4 regions of the Pseudomonas izuensis genome follow, and region 3 is predicted to be linked to each of the others. Evidence: predicted binding sites of a transcription regulator. Region 3 holds the regulator's gene; each other region holds the start of a gene.

What was found. Region 3 encodes sigma-54, which starts transcription at its own class of promoters, with help from an activator protein. Its sites were predicted from a motif close to ANTGGCATNNANNTTGCTNT; they were not measured.
Positions count from the first base shown of each region.
Region 1: glnK (P-II family nitrogen regulator) is a predicted target of sigma-54. The motif match lies at 1,864-1,883, and genes of this name have one in related genera.
Region 2: LAB08_RS26085 (pilin) is a predicted target of sigma-54. The motif match lies at 3,338-3,357, and genes of this name have one in related genera.
Region 4: flgB (flagellar basal body rod protein FlgB) is a predicted target of sigma-54. The motif match lies at 3,203-3,222, and genes of this name have one in related genera.

Region 1 covers NZ_AP017423.2:6,540,343-6,545,357, reverse strand. Annotated here, with positions in the region: gene LAB08_RS29395 (HigA family addiction module antitoxin) at 176-439, shown strand; gene LAB08_RS29390 (BRO-N domain-containing protein) at 451-966, opposite strand; gene LAB08_RS29385 (accessory factor UbiK family protein) at 1,409-1,669, opposite strand; gene glnK (P-II family nitrogen regulator) at 2,089-2,427, shown strand; gene LAB08_RS29375 (ammonium transporter) at 2,463-3,800, shown strand; gene LAB08_RS29370 (secondary thiamine-phosphate synthase enzyme YjbQ) at 4,016-4,441, shown strand; gene sutA (dormancy-specific transcriptional regulator SutA) at 4,543-4,866, shown strand.
Region 2 covers NZ_AP017423.2:5,843,058-5,848,072, reverse strand. Annotated here, with positions in the region: gene LAB08_RS26100 (prepilin peptidase) at 1-256, opposite strand, end outside; gene LAB08_RS26095 (type II secretion system F family protein) at 258-1,475, opposite strand; gene pilB (type IV-A pilus assembly ATPase PilB) at 1,478-3,178, opposite strand; gene LAB08_RS26085 (pilin) at 3,404-3,805, shown strand; gene LAB08_RS26080 (BON domain-containing protein) at 4,120-4,473, shown strand; gene LAB08_RS26075 (DUF2845 domain-containing protein) at 4,741-5,015, opposite strand, start outside.
Region 3 covers NZ_AP017423.2:891,767-896,781, reverse strand. Annotated here, with positions in the region: gene lptC (LPS export ABC transporter periplasmic protein LptC) at 1-124, shown strand, start outside; gene lptA (lipopolysaccharide transport periplasmic protein LptA) at 111-659, shown strand; gene lptB (LPS export ABC transporter ATP-binding protein) at 659-1,384, shown strand; gene LAB08_RS03910 (RNA polymerase factor sigma-54) at 1,569-3,062, shown strand; gene hpf (ribosome hibernation-promoting factor, HPF/YfiA family) at 3,137-3,445, shown strand; gene ptsN (PTS IIA-like nitrogen regulatory protein PtsN) at 3,458-3,922, shown strand; gene rapZ (RNase adapter RapZ) at 3,925-4,782, shown strand; gene LAB08_RS03890 (HPr family phosphocarrier protein) at 4,798-5,015, shown strand, end outside.
Region 4 covers NZ_AP017423.2:5,296,063-5,301,077, reverse strand. Annotated here, with positions in the region: gene flgM (flagellar biosynthesis anti-sigma factor FlgM) at 1-172, opposite strand, end outside; gene flgA (flagellar basal body P-ring formation chaperone FlgA) at 352-1,113, opposite strand; gene LAB08_RS23535 (chemotaxis protein CheV) at 1,197-2,129, shown strand; gene cheR (protein-glutamate O-methyltransferase CheR) at 2,176-3,003, shown strand; gene flgB (flagellar basal body rod protein FlgB) at 3,265-3,672, shown strand; gene flgC (flagellar basal body rod protein FlgC) at 3,676-4,119, shown strand; gene flgD (flagellar hook assembly protein FlgD) at 4,135-4,857, shown strand; gene flgE (flagellar hook protein FlgE) at 4,889-5,015, shown strand, end outside.

The sequences.
Region 1 (5,015 bases), 1.1 Mb from region 3:
ACCAAGAAGAAAAGCTTAAAGGCGCGGGTGTGAGCTGATAAGCCGGGACAAAGAACTGCTTTTTGTAGGATCGTGCCGAGATAGTTGAAGGACGCCGGTGAAAAGGTTCGGATGGTCTTGCCTGATTAAGTTGGCTGCTTATGATCGCGGCTCTATGCAGCCTTAGGAGGTGAAAGTGAACCGGAATGGAATGCGCTCGATTCATCCTGGGGAAATTCTCAGTGAAGAGTTTCTGAGGCCATTGGGGCTCACAGTGGTGGCGTTGGCTCGCTCGCTGAACGAGCCTGAGGCGGAAATAAGCGATGTTGTAAGGCAGCAAAGCGCTGTCAGTGCAGGTTTGGCGAAGAAGCTGTCTATCCATCTGAACACCACGCCCGAGTTCTGGCTGAATCTGCAATCGACCTTCGATTTGCGCACAGCCAAGATTGAGCGTGGTTGAACGTTAAGTATTCAAAGCGCCTGCAATACTCGTGAAGCCCGCTTCCACCACGGGTTTACCGGGCGTGTTGCTGGCTCCCGTTCCATCATCTGCGGCACATCCTGCAACCGTATCCACGGCTGGTTATTCCAGTGCAGCAAACTCAACGACATTTCCGGCCAATTGAGCAGGCTCAGTTGTGGGCGTTCGGTGGTGGTGGGGTGTTGGGCGTCTCGCAAGGCGGGGACCACTTCATGGGTGAGCCATTCGCGTAGGGCCCGGTATTCGGGGCAGTAGTGGTAGACGAGGAGGGCGTAGACGCCGGATTCGCTGATTAGCAGGGTGTTTTCGATTTGACCGTGTATTGCTATCCGAACGGTTTGGTATTGGTCGGGATCGAGTTTTCGGAGTTGACGGTCGTTGAGGTAGATGCGGAGTAGGCGGCCCAGGTCGCGGGCGCTGAACCAGGGTTGGTTTTCTATTAGCAGGGCGTGGAGGTGGAGTTTGTGGCGGGTGAAGACGTGGGGGGTTAGATAGTTTTCTTCCATGGTGCAGCTCCCGGATGCGTATGTAGGAAGCTGCCTCTAGTCGTCGCCAAACGAAAAGGGTGGCAGCTGTGCGCGGGTTGGCGAACCGGTGCATCCGGAAAAACCGGCAGACCCGAAGGTCTCCCACGCAGAGCCGCCATAATTCGAGAAGGGAAGACTTCCCAAGTTCGAACGTGGTCGCGATGCGCTGGATGCTATCCGGGTCGCCAAACCCAGAGCTGAATATTCAGCTGGGGAAGAGCTTAGAGATCGGATACTCGACGACGCAATCGGACGGCGGTGCGATGTTTGTAGGACGTTGCCGGGATTTTTGCGGGGCTTGGGATCAAAAGATCGCAGCCTGCGGCAGCTCCTACAGGTGAAGCTGAAGGTCGTTCCGACCTTCAATCGCGAGCAGGCTCGCTCCCACAGTGGATTGGGTTTCTACAGTAGGCTTTGTGCGTTATTCGGTGGGTGGGTTCAGCTTCGCTTCCATCTCCGCGACTTTTGCTTCGAGGCTTTCGAGGCGGGCGCGGGTGCGTGCCAGTACGACCATCTGGCTGTCGAATTCTTCGCGGCTCACCAGGTCCAGCTTGCTGAAGGCGCTTTGCAGCAGGGCCTTGAACTGGCTTTCGATTTCGGCTTTCGGCAGCGGGGTGTCGCCGCTGAAGAGTCGGGAGGCGGTGCCGGTCAGGGCGTCGAGGAAGTCTTTGGGCGCGAGCATGGGGAAAGGTCCTGGTGACAATGGCGGGCAGTGTATCACGCAGTGTCTACAGTCAATTCCGTGGGTAAGGGGTGCACGCTTTTCGCGCATGCGGATGGACGGCGCTGCACCGTTGTTGTGCGTAACGTGCCGGGTGTTGTGGCGAAGTGGCAGGCATCAACCGGCAACGGCTTGAAATCTATGAATTTTGTGGAGATGGCAAGCTTTCTGCTTAGACCCTGGTGACCCATGCACTGATGCAGTCACCGTGACGAATGCAGTGCGCCAGGCGAAACGCGGGGAGCGTTTGGCAAGGAGCGGTTAGCGGCGTCGGGCGGGCGGGTAAGGCCGACGATGCGTTACAAAGCCAGGCACTGCGCTTAGACTTGAGACGGGTTTGTTTTCCTGGGGCAAGTCCACCAATTCGGGAGAGAGTTTTCATGAAGCTAGTCACTGCCATCATCAAGCCGTTCAAGTTGGACGACGTGCGCGAGTCGTTGTCCGAGATCGGCGTGCAGGGCATTACCGTCACTGAAGTCAAAGGCTTCGGTCGGCAGAAGGGTCATACCGAGCTGTATCGCGGCGCGGAGTACGTGGTCGATTTCCTGCCAAAGGTGAAGATTGATGTCGCCATTGACGACAAGGATCTTGACCGGGTTATCGAGGCGATAACCAAGGCCGCCAACACCGGCAAGATCGGTGACGGCAAGATCTTCGTGGTCAATCTGGAACAGGCGATTCGCATCCGTACCGGCGAAACCGATACCGACGCGATCTAAGCCGCCACAAACCCAACGCCCCAGGAGAAAACAAAATGACTCTGCGTAAATTCGCAGGGCTAGGAGCCCTGTTGTCCCTCGTAATGCCCGGCCTGGCTTTGGCGGCAGATCCGGTGGCGCCTCCAGTCCTCAATTCCGGCGATACCGCCTGGATGCTGACCTCAACTGCCCTTGTACTGTTCATGACTATTCCTGGCCTCGCGCTGTTCTACGGCGGCATGGTTCGGTCCAAAAACATTCTTTCCGTGATGATGCAGTGCTTCGCCATTACCGGTCTGATCACCATCCTGTGGTTCATTTATGGCTACAGCATGGCGTTCGATACCACGGGGATGGAAGCCAACGTCGTCAACCTCAACTCCTTCGTCGGCAGCTTTGCCAAAGCCTTCCTTGCGGGTATCACGCCTGCCAGCATTACTGGCCCGGCGGCGCTGTTCCCTGAAGCAGTGTTCGTTACCTATCAAATGACCTTTGCGATCATCACCCCGGCGTTGATCGTCGGTGCGTTCGCCGAGCGGATGAAGTTCTCCGCGATGCTGATCTTCATGGGCGTCTGGTTCACCCTGGTTTACGCGCCAATCGCGCACATGGTCTGGAGCGGCCCGGGTTCGCTGTTGGGCGACTGGGGCGTGCTCGACTTCGCGGGCGGCACCGTGGTTCACATCAACGCCGGTGTGGCCGGCCTGGTTGCCTGCCTGGTACTGGGCAAGCGCAAAGGCTTCCCGACCACCCCGATGGCACCGCATAACCTCGGTTACACCCTGATGGGCGCAGCGATGTTGTGGGTCGGCTGGTTCGGCTTCAACGCCGGTTCCGCTGCCGCGGCCAACGGTACGGCCGGTATGGCGATGCTGGTGACCCAGATCGCAACCGCTGCCGCTGCACTGGGCTGGATGTTTGCCGAGTGGATCACCCACGGCAAACCAAGTGCATTGGGTATCGCTTCGGGTGTGGTCGCCGGTCTGGTGGCAATCACTCCAGCCGCTGGCACCGTGGGCCCGATGGGTTCGCTGATCATCGGCCTGGCAGCAGGCGTGGTGTGCTTCTTCTGTGCCACCACCCTGAAACGCAAGCTCGGCTATGACGACTCCCTGGATGCATTCGGCGTACACGGTATCGGCGGTATCCTCGGCGCGATCCTGACCGGTGTATTCGCGGCACCGTCCCTGGGTGGCTTCGGCACCGTGACCGACATTGCCGCGCAGGTCTGGATTCAGTGCAAGGGCGTCGGCGTCACGGTGATCTACACCGCGATCGCCACCTTCATCATCCTCAAGGTGCTGGATGCTGTCATGGGCTTGCGCATCACCGATGAAGAAGAATCGGTCGGTATCGATCTGGCACTTCATAACGAACGCGGCTACAACTTGTAAGCACGCGCATGTAAAAACTTGCCCGGCTTGCCGGGCATTTTTTTGTCCGCGATTTATCATTAGTGGTGCGGCTGAAAGGTTTTTTCTTCCAGCTTTGTGAACGTTTACGACGCGTGTGTTTGTGCCGCCGAAGGCTTACATGATGGAAGGATTATTAGGGCCTTTGTTTTTTCCCAGAGCGCGCTAGAATGCGCCCCGAACGTGCGGAGAACTGTATGTGGCAACAGACTCTGATTACCTTGCGGGCTAGGCCCCGGGGCTTTCATCTGGTAACGGACGAGTTACTCGCCGGCCTGCCTGAACTCAAGGCGTGTCGGGTCGGTCTGTTGCATTTGTGTCTACAGCATACCTCGGCGTCGTTGAGCATCAACGAGAACGCCGATCCGGCGGTACGTCGCGACTTCGAACGATTTTTCAATCGTCTGATCCCACAAGGAACAGATGGCTATGAGCATAACGACGAAGGCCTGGACGACCTCCCGGCGCACTTCAAGGCCAGCGTACTTGGCTGTCAGCTCAGTTTGCCGATTTCGGCGGGCCGACTGGCGTTAGGGACCTGGCAAGGCGTTTACCTGGGCGAGCACCGTGATCATGGCGGTGCTCGTAAAGTCCTCGCCACCGTGCACGGTGAAGGGGCATAACCGCTGGTCACCAGCGGCTGTTGATTTTTTTCCGGCAGCCTTCGACAGAGGGCAAAGCTGGGCTATAACTAATCTGCTTTTCGCAAGTCATGAGGTAGAACATGAGCGACGATGATCTGGAAAACGACGACCTCGAAGTAGGCGACGACGACGAAACCGAAGAAGGTCTGGAAGCAGCGGCGGAAGACGTCGCTGAAGACGATGGTGGTGATGCGCCCGTTCCGACCGCCAAAGGCAAAGCCAAGGCAGCGGTATCGGTCGATGAGCTGCCGAGTGTCGAAGCCAAGAACAAGGAACGTGACGCCCTGGCCAAGGCCATGGAAGAGTTCCTGGCTCGTGGCGGCAAAGTGCAGGAAGTGGAGGCCAACGTGGTCGCCGATCCGCCCAAGAAGCCTGACAACAAGTACGGCAGCCGGCCTATCTGAGCCTGTTACCCGCTTGCTGAAAAAGCCCGCCGTCGCTGCGGGCTTTTTCATGCCTGAAACAAAACCCTCAGGCTTGACACAACACCTGTAGGAGCAAAGCTTGCTCGCGATGACGGTGTGTCAGTCGACATGTATTTTGAATGTTCCGC
Region 2 (5,015 bases), 1.8 Mb from region 3:
GAACGTTTTCCCAGGCACGAATCCGATGGCCGCAGCCTGGGCACTGGGAGGGGGGCAGCAGCAGGTTGTAGGTGGGCTGCGGCGTTTCCCCGGGCAGCCCGAGGATCTCATGGGCTTGTACGCGCCATTCGCGCTGGAGCATTTTTGGAAGGCGCCAGATCACCACGTTGAGAAAGCTGCCGACCAGCAAGCCCATCAGCCCGGCGATGACGACGAAAACCAGGGGGAAGTGGGTCAGAATTTCGTTCAAGGGCATGTCAGATCGCTGAGCCGAGTTGAAAGATGGGCAAGTACATCGCGACCACCAGGCCGCCGACGATAACACCCAAAACCACCATGATGAACGGTTCCATCAGGCTGGTGAGGTTATCGACCATATTGTCTACCTCGTCTTCATAGAAACCCGCGACCTTGTCGAGCATGGCGTCCAGTGCGCCGGACTCTTCGCCGATGGCGGTCATCTGGATGGCCATGTTCGGAAAAATGCCGGAAGCGCGCATGGAAAAGTTCAACTGCATCCCTGTCGAAACGTCCTGCTTGATGCGCAGCACCGCGCGCTTGAACACGATGTTACCGGTGGCGCCGGCCACCGACTCCAGGGCTTCCACCAAGGGGACACCGGCGGCGAAGGTGGTCGACAGGGTGCGGGCAAAACGAGCCACGGCCGATTTATACATCAGCGTCCCCACCAGCGGCAGCTTCAGCAGCCAGGCGTCGGTTCGATCGCGAAAGCCTTGTGACGTCCTGAAAGCATGGCGTGCACCCAGGATCGTTGCGATCAGCGCACCGAGCATCATCCACCAGCCGTCCTGCATGAAACGCGACAGGCCAATGACCATCACGGTAAAGGCAGGCAATTGGGCGCCAAACCCTTCGAACACCGATTGGAACTGCGGCACTACTTTGACCAGCAGGATCGCGGTCACAACCATGGCGACACACACAACGACCAGCGGGTAGGTCATGGCTTTCCTGATCTTGGCCTTGAGGCTTTCGCTCTTTTCCTTGTAGGTCGCCACCCGCTCCAACAGGGTATCCAGGGCGCCGGCCTGCTCACCGGCATCCACCAGATTGCAGTACAGCTCATCGAAATACCGGGGTTTCTTGCGCAGGGCGGCGGCGAAACTGTTGCCTGCCGCGACTTCCTGTTTGACCTCGTCCACGAGGGTGCGCATGGCCGGGTTATCGAAGCCTTCGGCAATAATGTCGAACGACTGCAACAGCGGCACGCCGGCTTTCATCATGGTCGCCATCTGGCGCGTGAACAAGGCGATGTCCTGGGCCTGGATGCGCTTGCCCATGTTGAACAGCGAGACGGTTTTCTTGCGAACCTTGCCGGGGTTGATGCCTTGTTTACGCAGTTGCGCCTTGATCAGTGCCGGGTTCTGCCCGCTTAACTCGCCGGTGACTTTCGTGCCTTTGCGGTCGGTGCCTTCCCAGGCGTAAATGCTGATTTTCGCTGCTTTGACCGCCATGTTCAGTCCTTGGTAACCCGGTTGATTTCTTCAAGGCTGGTAATGCCTTGCATGGCTTTGAGCAGGCCTGAAGTGCGCAGGTCGTTGAAGCCGTCCTTGCGCATCTGCTCATCGATTTGCAGCGCATTGCCTTCGGCCATGATCAGGCGTTGCAGGTCCGGCGTGTTCTTCACCACTTCATAAATCCCCACGCGTCCCTTGAAGCCGCCGTTGCAGTGTTCGCAGCCGACCGGCTCATAGATCGTGAATGTGCCGATGCGTTCCTCGGGGAAGCCTTCCTTGAGCAGCGTTTCGCGGGGAACGTCGAGGGGCACCCGGCAATGGCTGCACAGTTTGCGTGCCAGGCGCTGGGCGATGATCAGGCTGACCGACGTGGCGATGTTGAAGCCCTGGATGCCCATGTTGTGCAGGCGGGTCAGGGTTTGCGCGGCGCTGTTGGTGTGCAGGGTCGATAACACCAGATGCCCGGTCTGGGCGGCCTTGATGGCGATTTCGGCGGTTTCGAGGTCGCGGATCTCACCGACCATGATCACGTCCGGATCCTGGCGCAGAAAGGAGCGTAGCGCCTGGGCGAAATCCATGCCCTGTTTAGGATTGACGTTGACCTGGTTGATGCCTTCCATATTGATCTCCACCGGGTCTTCGGCGGTGGAGATGTTGATGTCCACGGTATTGAGAATGTTCAGCCCGGTATAAAGCGACACGGTTTTGCCGGAGCCCGTGGGGCCGGTCACCAGAATCATCCCCTGTGGTTGCCTGAGCGCGGTCATGTACAGGTCTTGTTGTTCGGGCTCGTAGCCAAGGGCATCGATGCCCATTTGTGCGCTGGAGGGGTCAAGAATCCGGATCACCACTTTCTCGCCCCACAGGGTCGGCAAGGTGTTGACCCGCAAATCGATGGATTTGTTTTTGGACAGGCGCATCTTCATCCGCCCGTCCTGGGGCTTGCGGCGCTCGGAGATGTCGAGGCTGGCCATGACCTTCAGCCGCGCCGCGATGCGGTTGGCCAACTGGATCGGCGGTTTGGCGACTTCCCGCAAAATGCCGTCGGTGCGCATCCGCACCCGATAAATTTTCTCGTAGGGCTCGAAATGCAGGTCGGAAGAGCCGCTCCTGATCGCGTCGAGCAGCATCTTGTGGACGAAGCGCACCACCGGCGCATCATCGGCTTCCTGGCCGATGATGGCATCCTGGCGCCTGTCATCGGCCGCTTCGATGTCCATCCCGTCGAGGTCAACGTCGACCATGTCTTCAAGGCCAGTGCCCTGGCTGTCGAAGAACCGCTCGATGGCGTCACTGAGCTTGTCGTCCTCCACCAGGATGGCTTCGGTGGTAAGCCCGGTGCTGAACTGAATGTCGTTGATGGCCTGGTGACTGGTCGGGTCGGAGATCCCCACGAACAGTTTGTTGCCACGACGCCAGAGGGGCAGGGCGTGGTGCTGGCGGACCAGTTTTTCGCTGACCAGTCCCTTGGGTTGGGTTTCCTTGTCCAGACTGTTGAGATCCATCAAGGCCATGCCGAAGTGTTCAGAAGCAATCTCGGCAACCTGACGGCTTTTCACCAGTTTGTTCTGCACCAGGTAGCTGACCAGTGAGACGTGGTTGCGTTGGGCTTGTTGAGAAGCGTGTTGCGCGCTTTTGTCAGTGAGCAGCTCGGCCAGGACCAATTGCTTGGCCAGACCGCTGAGGGCGATGTCATTCATGGAGATACCGGGCGCAGACAATTCATGACTTATAGCCTAGTCAAGCAACGCAGCCAAACCAGCGACGGTGAGGTGACAAAAAGTGTCAGATAGTGCGGATCCTGGGGCTAAGAAGGCGCGTTGCGGCTGTCGTACGTCCCGCCAATAGGGGGTGCCGAGCCTGGCATGAGCTGTGCTGCAACAGATCCAGATCATGAGAATTCGACTCATGCACGGAGGCTGTCTATGAACACTCAAAAAGGTTTTACCCTGATCGAATTACTGATCGTCGTGGCGATCATCGGGATTCTCGCGACGTTCGCGATACCGGCCTATTCCAAGTATCAGGCACGGGCGAAGGTGACGGCGGGTGTCGCAGAGCTTTCGGCGCTGAAGGTCAATTATGAGGATGCGGTCAACTCCGGTACGGCTGCCCCGGCTGTCACTGCATTTGCCCCAGGGGGTGATACACAGAACTGCACTCTTGCAGCTGCCACCGGCACAACCCCCGGGATGGTTTGCACATTGAAAGGTGCGCCAGCGGTCATTTCAGGTGCGACTGTGACGCTGTCTCGTGACGCGACTAAAGGCTGGACCTGTGCCACCAGTGTCGCAGCAGACTATGCGCCCAAAGGCTGCGGCGGCTAACGATCTGTCCCGTTGCACACACAGAAAATGCCCCGTCATTCAAAGGACGGGGCATATTTTATTCCGGTATCGATGCAAAAGAGAAAACCTCCCACAATTCATGGCGTTAGGCCTTCTTCAAAAACGGCAACTTGCATGTAGAGAATGTCGAAGTCATGCAATTTGCATGATTCCGCAAAATGCACGAATTTATAACTTATTGATTTTTATATGTTTATTCAATGTCTCAAACTTGGCACAGCGTTCGCAACGTCTCGAGTAACCCTGCTGACATGACACCCAGCAGACTTTCCGGAAAAACAGGAGTTACTCGTATGAAGAAGTTCGCTATCGCTGCCGCTACTGCTACCGCGCTGACCCTGACCATGGCCAATGCCGCGTTCGCACAGTCTCAGACCACCCAGGCTCCCATGACGCTGGCAGCCGGTGAAATGACCAAGGCCAAGGAAGCTACTTCCGATACCTGGATTACCACCAAAGTCAAAAGTGACCTGGTGACTGAAAAAGGCATTCCCGGCACCGACATCAAAGTTGAAACCAACAAAGGCGTCGTGTCCCTGTCGTCCACTGTTGCAGTGACTGAAGCCCAGAAGGCAACTGCCGTGGCGATCACCAAGAAAATCAAAGGCGTCAAAGCGGTCTCCGCTGACGGCCTGAAAGCCGAGTAAGGCAAGGCTTCTCGCCTGGACTGGGAGGAGGCGCGGCAGGCGGGCCAAGACATACGTCTGTCGCAACTGAGGAGTTCATGCGAACGGCCATAAGGATGTGGCCATTACAGGCCCCGGCATTCGTGTCAGGGCCTGTTCTATTGTGGGCAACACAAAACCCCTGTGGGAGCGAGCCTGCTCGCGAAAGCTGACTGTCAGCCAACTCAAATGTTGAATGTCGGTCCGTCTTCGCGAGCAGGCTCGCTCCCACAGTGATGTGTGGTGTTCTTAGTTACCGCGTTTGCTGGTGATCTGCACCAACCGATTTCCCTCGAACCGCAGATACTGGTACATCCCGCCATTCGGCCCATAGGTCCATTCCTCGACCTGAAACTCTTCCCGTCGATTGACGCTGCGCTTGTAACCCAGCAGATCGCGACTGACCGGTTCGCCGCACTTTTGCAGCACTTCGCTCGACCGGTCACCGACACTGATCAATTGACTGCCGCAGCGCAGGGTATCGGCCGCCGAGGCGTGGCTTGCGGCCAATGGCAACGCCAGTG
Region 3 (5,015 bases):
CGAGCAACCCGTTAGAATCGACGGCGCCGGCGGTGTATCGACAGGCATTGGAATGAAAGCGTATTTGAAAGAAAGCAGGATACACCTGCTCTCGAACGTAAGAGGACAGTATGAGGCTCGTTAAAACCCTCCCTATTTTGCTCAGTCTGGGCGCAGCACTGGGAAGCGTGAGCGCCTGGGCCCTGCCGAACGATCAAGAGCAGCCTATCCGCATCCAGGCCGACGATGCCCAGCTGGACGACAAGAATGGCATTGCCACCTATAAAGGTGACGTGATCATCACCCAGGGCTCGATGAAGGTTACCGGCAACACCGTGACCGTCACCCGCACTCCTGCCGGCGATATCGACGTGATGACTTCAGTGGGCAACCTGGCTTACTTCGAGCAATTGCAAACCCAAGGCGACACCAAACCCGTCCAGGGTTGGGGAGTGACGATCCAGTACCACGCCACGCAGAACCGCGTTGTGCTGATCGATCGCGCCAAAGTCATCGACAAGGACAACAACACCACCCAAGGCGAGAAAATCGTCTACGACACGGTCAAGAAGCTGGCCAGTGCCGGTCGCGCCACCGGCAGTAAAGTCACCGAGGCGCGTCCGCGCATCGACATGGTGATCCAGCCGAAAAAGAAAACCGACGAGCAAAAGGCCCAGTAATGGCAACTCTGAAAGCTCAGCATCTGGCCAAGAGCTACAAGAGCCGCCAGGTCGTGCGTGACGTCAGCCTGTCCATCGACAGCGGTCAGATCGTTGGCCTGCTTGGCCCCAACGGTGCCGGCAAGACCACCTGTTTCTACATGATCGTTGGCCTGGTCCAGGCCGATCAGGGCCGCGTCCTGATCGACGACCTGGACGTCAGCCACCAGCCCATGCACGGCCGCGCGAAGGCCGGTATCGGCTATCTTCCGCAAGAAGCGTCGATCTTCCGCAAACTCTCGGTGGCCGACAACATCATGGCCATCCTCGAGACCCGCAAGGAACTCGACAAGGCCGGCCGTCGCAAAGAGCTGGAAAGCCTGCTGCAGGAATTCCACATCAGCCACATTCGCGACAACCTTGGCATGAGCCTGTCCGGTGGCGAGCGTCGCCGCGTGGAAATTGCCCGTGCACTGGCCACCAATCCAAAATTCATCCTGCTCGACGAACCCTTCGCCGGCGTGGACCCGATTTCGGTGGGCGATATCAAACAGATCATCCACCATCTGAAGGCCAAGGGCATTGGCGTCCTGATCACTGACCATAACGTCCGTGAAACCCTGGATATCTGCGAAACCGCCTACATCGTCAACGATGGCCAATTGATCGCCGAAGGTGACGCTCATACCATCCTGGCCAACGACCTGGTCAAGGAAGTGTACCTGGGGCATGAGTTCCGCCTGTAAGCACTGAGGCGCCTGGCTAGTCGACCGAGCGCTTGTCTCGATAAAAAATCAACACTTTTTTATTGTTACAGCGCTCTAGGCAAACACCGCAACTTCGGGCATATAATTTGCTTATGTTTGGCGCTCCGGCGCCCTGTAGTGGATGGCGCATGTGCGCCGGCGAATAAGGTGTTAAGCCCCTGCCATGAAACCATCGCTAGTCTTGAGAATGGGCCAGCAGCTGACGATGACACCGCAGCTGCAACAGGCCATCCGTCTGCTCCAATTGTCGACCCTGGACCTGCAACAGGAAATCCAGGAGGCCCTGGAGTCCAATCCGATGCTCGAACGCCAGGAAGAAGGCGACGACTTCGATAACACTGACCCCTTGGCCGACAACGTCGAACAGAAGCCCAACACCGAGACTCAGGAACCCTCCTACCAGGAAAGCGCGCCAACCGTTGATAACCTCGACGAAGGCGACTGGAACGAGCGCATCCCCAACGAACTTCCTGTCGACACGGCATGGGAAGACGTTTACCAGACCAGCGCCAGCAGCCTGCCGAGCAACGATGACGATGAGTGGGATTTCACCACCCGCACATCCGCCGGTGAAAGCCTGCAAAGCCACTTGCTCTGGCAATTGAACCTGGCGCCGATGTCCGACACCGACCGCCTGATCGCCGTAACCCTGATCGACTGCATCAACAATCAGGGCTATCTGGACGAAACACTCGAGGAAATACTCGAGGCCTTCGATCCGGAATTGGACATCGAACTGGACGAAATCGAAGCCGTCCTGCACCGCATCCAGCAATTCGAACCAGCCGGCATCGGCGCCCGGAACCTGGGTGAATGCCTGTTGCTGCAATTGCGCCAGTTGCCGGTCAAGACTCCATGGCTGAACGAGGCCAAGCGCCTGGTGACCGATTTTATCGATCTGCTCGGCAGCCGCGATTACAGTCAGTTGATGCGCCGCATGAAGCTCAAGGAAGATGAGCTGCGCCAGGTCATCGAACTGGTTCAGAGCCTCAATCCGCGTCCCGGCTCCCAGATCGAATCTACCGAAGCCGAATACGTCGTCCCTGACGTGATCGTGCGCAAGGACAATGAGCGCTGGCTTGTGGAACTGAACCAGGAGTCCGTGCCACGGCTGCGGGTCAACGCCCAGTACGCCGGCTTCGTGCGCCGCGCCGACACCAGCGCTGATAACACCTTCATGCGCAATCAGTTGCAGGAGGCCCGCTGGTTCATCAAGAGCCTGCAAAGCCGCAACGAAACCCTGATGAAAGTGGCCACCCAGATCGTCGAGCATCAGCGCGGCTTCCTGGAATATGGCGACGAAGCCATGAAACCACTGGTCCTGCATGACATCGCTGAAGCGGTCGGCATGCACGAGTCAACGATCTCTCGAGTGACCACACAGAAATTCATGCATACCCCCCGGGGCATCTATGAACTGAAATACTTTTTCTCCAGTCACGTCAGCACCTCTGAAGGCGGCGAATGCTCGTCCACGGCGATCCGCGCGATCATCAAAAAACTGGTTGCCGCGGAAAATCAGAAAAAGCCGTTGAGTGACAGCAAGATCGCTGGTTTACTGGAGGCACAAGGCATTCAGGTGGCTCGCCGCACCGTCGCCAAGTACCGCGAATCCCTCGGGATCGCGCCTTCGAGCGAACGCAAGCGGTTGATGTAGAGCCACGCCACAGCGTTCCAGTGGTAGATCATCTGATCTACCGCTTAATGCACTGGCAACGAAGGAGAAGCTGTATGCAAGTCAACATCAGTGGACACCAACTGGAAGTGACCGAACCTCTTCGCACCTACATCGGCGAAAAACTCGAACGATTGGAGCGACATTTCGACAAGATCACCAACGTGCAGGTCACGATGACGGTCGAAAAGCTGAAGCAGAAAATCGAAGCCACGTTGCATATTCCCGGCAATGAAGTGGTCGCCAACGCGGAACATACCGATATGTACGCGGCGATCGACGCACTGACCGACAAGCTGGATAAACAACTCAAAAAGCATAAGGAAAAGACCCAGAGCCTCCTCCAGGGCGCTACCGGTCGTTAACACTCCCAACCCATGATCCGACTTGAAAGCATCCTGACCCCCGGCCGTTCCCTGGTGAACGTGCCGGGCGGCAGTAAAAAGAAAGCCCTCGAGCAAATTGCCAATCTGATCGCCCGCGAAGTGCCGGGACTGGAGATGCAAGATGTCTTCGAGGCTTTGATTGCCCGTGAAAAACTCGGTTCGACCGGTTTTGGCAACGGCATCGCCATCCCTCATTGTCGCCTGAAGGGTTGTATCTCGCCCATCAGCGCCTTGATGCACCTTGACGCCCCTATCGATTTCGACGCCATCGATGGCGCACCGGTTGACCTGCTGTTCGTCCTGTTGGTCCCGCAAGCCGCTACCGATGCGCACCTGGAGCTGTTGCGCCAGATCGCCAGCATGCTCGACCGCAAGGACGTGCGCGACAAACTGCGTAGCGCCCCGAGCAATGAAGCCTTGTATCAGGTTGTCCTGGACGAGCAAAACGGGCACTAATCATGCGCTTGATCATCGTCAGCGGCCGTTCCGGCTCAGGTAAAAGTACCGCCCTCGATGTGCTTGAGGACAACGGCTACTACTGCATCGACAACCTGCCTGCCGGCTTGTTGCCGGAGTTGGCCGAACGCGCGTTGATTCACACTGAACTGTCACAGCCGCTGGTTGCCGTATCCATCGATGCACGCAACCTGCCAAGCCACTTGTCGCGGTTCCCAGAGCTGCTGGAAGAAGTCCGCAGCCGTCACATCCAGTGTGATGTCCTGTACCTGGATGCCGACGAAGAAACCCTGCTCAAACGCTTCTCTGAAACCCGCCGTCGCCACCCGCTGAGCAGTGCCAATCGCTCGCTGGCCGAGGCGATCAATGATGAAACGGACCTGCTCGGCCCTATCGCCGACCTGGCCGATCTCAAAGTAAACACCACCAATCTGAACCTGTATCAACTGCGCGATACCATCAAGCTACGCCTGTTGAACCAGCCGGAACCCGGCACAGCTTTCCTGGTGGAATCTTTCGGCTTCAAGCGTGGCATGCCGGTCGATGCCGACCTGGTGTTCGATGTACGCTGCCTGCCCAATCCCTACTGGAAACCGGAGTTACGCGCGCAGTCCGGGCTCGATCAACCGGTTGCGGAGTATCTGGCGGCACAGCCGGATGTCGAAGAAATGTTCCAGGATATCTCCACCTACCTGCTCAAATGGCTACCCCGCTTTGCTGCCAGCAACCGCGCTTATGTCACCATTGCCATCGGTTGCACCGGCGGACATCACCGCTCTGTCTACCTGACCGAACGCTTGGGCAAGACCCTGCAGCAATCCCTGAAGAACGTCCAGGTCCGCCACCGCGACCTCAGCTAAAGGATTCACATCGCGATGCCTGCTCTGGAAATCGAAATCATCAACAAACTGGGCCTGCATGCCCGGGCGTCCGCAAAATTCGTCGGGGTCGCCGGCCAATTCAAGGATTGCACGATCAGGGTAGGACGCACGCCGGAATCCACCGTCGACGGCAAAAGCATCATGGCCATGATGATGCTTGCTGCCGGCAAGGGCACCAAAATCCATCTGAGCACGGAAGGCGAGCAGGAGCA
Region 4 (5,015 bases), 2.3 Mb from region 3:
GAGCCTCATTGCTGAGATGTACCGATTCCCCGACTGTAGCCGTACCGGCCTGCTCGGCCTGGGTATTCAGCGGCGCGGATTTGCCGGTATCGGCAGTGTCCTTGGCAGCGCTGGTACGAGTACTGCCCGTCAGTGACGAGGAGCTGTTCAAACGGCTGAAATCGATGACCATGATAAAAAACCTCTGGGAATTTGGACGCTTGCCATGTTTTCGGCCATTCCCCGTAAAACTTTAGGCCCAATTATCAATAGAGCTCGCGCGCGCCAGCGCTTGCCCTGCATGGAGCACAGTTTAGGGAACAGCCATGGCCAGCGCCACATCTTCACGAACAAAGAGCCCAGCATGGCCGCTTACATTGAAACCTCCACCTGGCCCGGCGCGGTGACCTGCGCCTTGATAACGCGTTGGGAGTTGAGGTTTTTCACCCGGATCTGTTCGCTCATACCGCCGTTGGACAGTGCTTCGCCAGGCATGCGCACGCTGAGCGTGCCACTGCGGGCGGTAATGACCACTTGATCACCCTTGCGAATGACTTCCGCCTGTTCGAGGTGCACCAGTGTGATGACCTGGTCGGCGACCATTGGTCGGGTAAGCCGTTGCCCGACTGCCTGGTCCATGGAGGTCAGGTAACCCTGGTTGATCGCGCTGATGTCCCGCTCGCGCAAAATGACATCTCCAGGCTCGACAATGCCGGCGCGCCGCAAGGGGCGGGTGGTGGTCACGACATCGCGAAACAGGCGGACTTGAGCAGGTACGAAGACTGTCCAAGGGGAAGCGCCCTCGCAACGCACCTTGACCGTGACCCGCCCCAACGGCTTGGCCGGACTCTCCAGCGAGGCTGTCAATTCCTTGTCGCACATCGGCATGCGTAGGCGCGGGTCGAGTTGGTTGACCTGAATTTCGTAACGACCTTCCGTTTGACTGGTGGCCAGATAGTCTTCTACGGTGAATTCAAGAAAGCCCTGAGTGACGCCGATAAGCATGTCAGGCAAGGTAACCGCGTCAGCAAGGGCAGGGCTGCCAGCGTTGAACAGGCAAACAGCCGCTAACACGCCGAGCAATTTGCGGCAGGGTGTGGTCAGGCGTCGAAAAAATGTCGGTTCTGTGTTCATAACGATTAAAAAAGCAAGCGCCGTGCCGTTTAGTGATGAAGGTGCGTCGCAACAACACTTGGCGTTGGTGTAGGAGTCTGGGCATGGCTGGTGTAATGGATTCGGTGAACCAGCGCACGCAACTGGTGGGGCAGAATCGCCTTGAGCTGTTGTTGTTCCGTCTCGACGGCCAACAGCTGTACGGGATCAACGTATTCAAGGTTCGGGAGGTGTTGCAATGCCCCAAACTGACGCTGATGCCCAAGTCCAGTCCTGTCGTGTGCGGCGTGGCGAACATTCGGGGGGCGACCATTCCGATCCTTGATCTGGCAATGGCGACCGGCTCCGGTGCTTTGAAGGACAAGAACAATCCCTTCGTGATCATTACGGAGTACAACACCAAGACCCAAGGGTTCCTGGTGCGCTCGGTGGAGCGCATCGTCAACATGAACTGGGAGGAGATTCATCCGCCACCCAAGGGGACCGGTCGCGATCACTACCTGACGGCGGTGACGCGGGTCGACAATCAGTTGGTCGAAATCATCGACGTCGAGAAGGTGCTGGCGGAAGTGGCGCCGACACCGGAAGCGATTTCCGTCGGCGTGGTGGATGTCGAAACACAGCACAAGGCGCTTTCGTTGCGCGTGCTGACGGTCGACGATTCGTCGGTGGCGCGCAAGCAGGTCACGCGTTGTCTGCAAACAGTCGGTGTCGAAGTGGTGGCGTTGAACGATGGCCGGCAAGCGCTGGATTACCTGCGCAAACTGGTCGACGAGGGCAAGAAGCCGGAAGAAGAGTTCCTGATGATGATCTCCGACATCGAGATGCCGGAGATGGACGGGTACACCCTGACGGCGGAGATCCGCAACGACCCTCGCATGCAAAAGCTTCATATCATCCTGCATACTTCGTTGTCGGGCGTGTTCAATCAGGCGATGGTCAAGAAAGTCGGTGCCGATGACTTCCTGGCCAAATTCCGTCCTGATGACCTGGCATCCCGGGTAGTCGACCGGATCAAAGCAGCAGATATCAGCTAGGGGCGTCGGGCCCCTGGCAGTCAACACGATTTAAGAGGCGGCAGCATTGTCTACGGGTAATTTGGATTTCGAACAGTTCCGGGTATTCCTGGAAAAAGCCTGTGGCATTTTGCTCGGTGAAAACAAGCAGTATCTGGTCTCGAGCCGTCTCAACAAACTGATGGAGCAGCAAGGCATCAAGTCCCTGGGTGAGTTGGTTCAACGCATCCAGACCCAACCGCGCAGCGGGTTGCGCGAGATGGTGGTGGACGCGATGACGACCAACGAAACCCTGTGGTTTCGTGACACCTATCCATTTGAAGTCTTGAAGAACAAGGTGCTGCCTGAAGCAATCAAGGCCAGTCCCGGTCAGCGGCTGCGAATCTGGTCGGCGGCGTGTTCGTCAGGTCAGGAGCCGTACTCGCTGTCGATGTCCATCGACGAGTTCGAGCGCAGCAATGTCGGGCAATTGAAGATGGGTGCGCAGATTGTGGCCACCGATCTGTCCGGCACCATGCTGACCAACTGCAAGACCGGCGAATACGACAGCCTGGCCATCGGTCGCGGTCTGTCGCCCGAGCGGCTGCAGCGCTATTTCGACCCCAAGGGGCCGGGGCGCTGGGCCATCAAGGCGCCGATCAAGAGCCGGGTGGAATTCCGTTCGTTCAACCTGCTGGACAGTTACGCGAGCCTCGGCAAGTTCGATATCGTGTTCTGCCGCAACGTGCTGATCTACTTCTCTGCTGAAGTGAAGAAGGACATCCTGTTGCGCATTCACAGCACGTTGAAGCCGGGCGGTTATCTGTTCCTCGGTGCTTCCGAAGCGCTGAACGGGTTGCCGGATCATTACCAGATGGTCCAGTGCAGTCCGGGGATCATTTACCAGGCGAAGTGATGGATTGGCGGTATCGAAAAGCGGGAGTCCTCAGGGACTCCCGTTTTTTTATGTCTGTTGATATTCCCTGTGGGAGCGGGTGTTCTTGAAAAGGTAGCCAAGCGGCAGAAAAGCGGCATCCAGCGGAAACCGGTTGCCGCTTTTCTGGCATTGCCGCGTTGCCACTGCCCGCAAAGCCCCGGTTTACGGGCTTTTTTGAATTGGCATGACGCTTGCTAAGTTCATCGTACGAAAAATCAGGTCACCCGAAGGTTTCCCGACATGAGCATCAGCTTCGATAGAGCGCTCGGCATTCACGAAAAGGCATTGGGCTTCCGCGCCCAGCGTGCCGAAGTCCTGGCCAACAACATTGCCAACGCCGATACCCCGAACTACAAGGCGCGGGATCTGGAGTTCTCGAAAGTGCTCGAGGCGCAGAACGATAAAGCCAAAAACGGCACGTTCGCCTTGAACATGACCAACAGCCGTCATATCGAAGCCGAAGGCCTGGGCAACGGCGAAGAATCGCTGATGTACCGCACGCCGATGCAACCGTCGATTGACCAGAACACCGTGGACGCCCAACTGGAGCAGTCGAACTACGCGGAAAACGCGGTCAACTTCCAGGCCAGCTTCACCCTGCTCAATAGCAAGTTCAAAGGGCTGGTGTCAGCCCTGCGCGGAGAGTAAGTCATGTCCCTATCCAGTGTTTTCAACATTGCCGGTAGCGGCATGAGTGCCCAGACCACGCGTTTGAACACCGTCGCTTCGAACATCGCCAACGCCGAGACGGTCTCGTCGAGCATCGACCAGACCTACCGTGCGCGTCATCCGGTGTTCGCCACCATGTTCCAGGGCGGCCAGAGCGGCGGCAGCGATTCGCTGTTCCAGAACCAGGAAGCCGCCGGGCAAGGCGTACAAGTGCTGGGCGTGGTCGAAGACCAGAGCAACCTTGAGGCGCGCTACGAGCCGAACCATCCGGCTGCCGATGCCAAGGGCTATGTCTATTACCCGAACGTCAACGTGGTGGAAGAGATGGCCGACATGATTTCCGCGAGTCGTTCGTTCCAGACCAACGCCGAAATGATGAACACCGCCAAAACCATGATGCAGAAGGTCCTGACCCTCGGTCAGTGATAAGGGGCGACTCAGATGAGTGTTACCGATACCACCAGCAGCCTTAGCCTCAAAGATATCCTTGCCAACTCTTCGATCAAGACCAACACCAGTGCCGACGGCCTGGCGTCCGCGACGAACAGCGCCACCGGCAATAAGTCCCTGGGCAAGGATGCGTTCCTGCAACTGCTGGTGACGCAGCTGAAAAACCAGAACCCGTTGGAGCCACAGGACAACGGTGCATTCGTTGCCCAATTGGCACAGTTCAGCAGTCTGGAAGGCATTACCACGCTCAATAGCACCGTGTCGGGCATCGCCGGCAACTACAACTCGTCCCAGGCGTTGCAGGCTTCGTCGCTGGTCGGGCGTTCGGTCATCGCGCCGGGCGACAAGGCTGTGGTCGATACCGCCAAGAGCCTCAACGGCACTATCGCGGTACCGGCGTCGGCAGACCCGGTCTCCCTCAAGATCACCGATACCGACGGTAAGGTTATCCGCACCATCAACCTGGGCTCTCAACAAGCCGGCAACGCCAGTTTCATCTGGGATGGCAAGAACGATGCCGGTGAAGTGGCCAAGGCCGGTACGTACACCTTCAACGCCACCGCGACCTACGACGGCAAGGCGACCTCCCTGGTGACGAACCTGCCGGCGACCGTCAGCAGCGTGACCATCAGCCAGACCGGCGGTGAATTGATGCTCAACCTCGCCGGGCTGGGCAGCATCGCCCTGTCCAAAGTACAAACCATTGGTATGTAGGGCCGACTAACACGGCACAAAGGAGTGGAATATGTCTTTCAATATCGGCCTTAGCGGTCTCTATGCATCCAACAAACAACTGGACGTGACCGGCAACAACATCGCCAACGTTGCGACCACCGGTTTCAAATCGTCCCGTGCAGAATTCGAAGACGTTT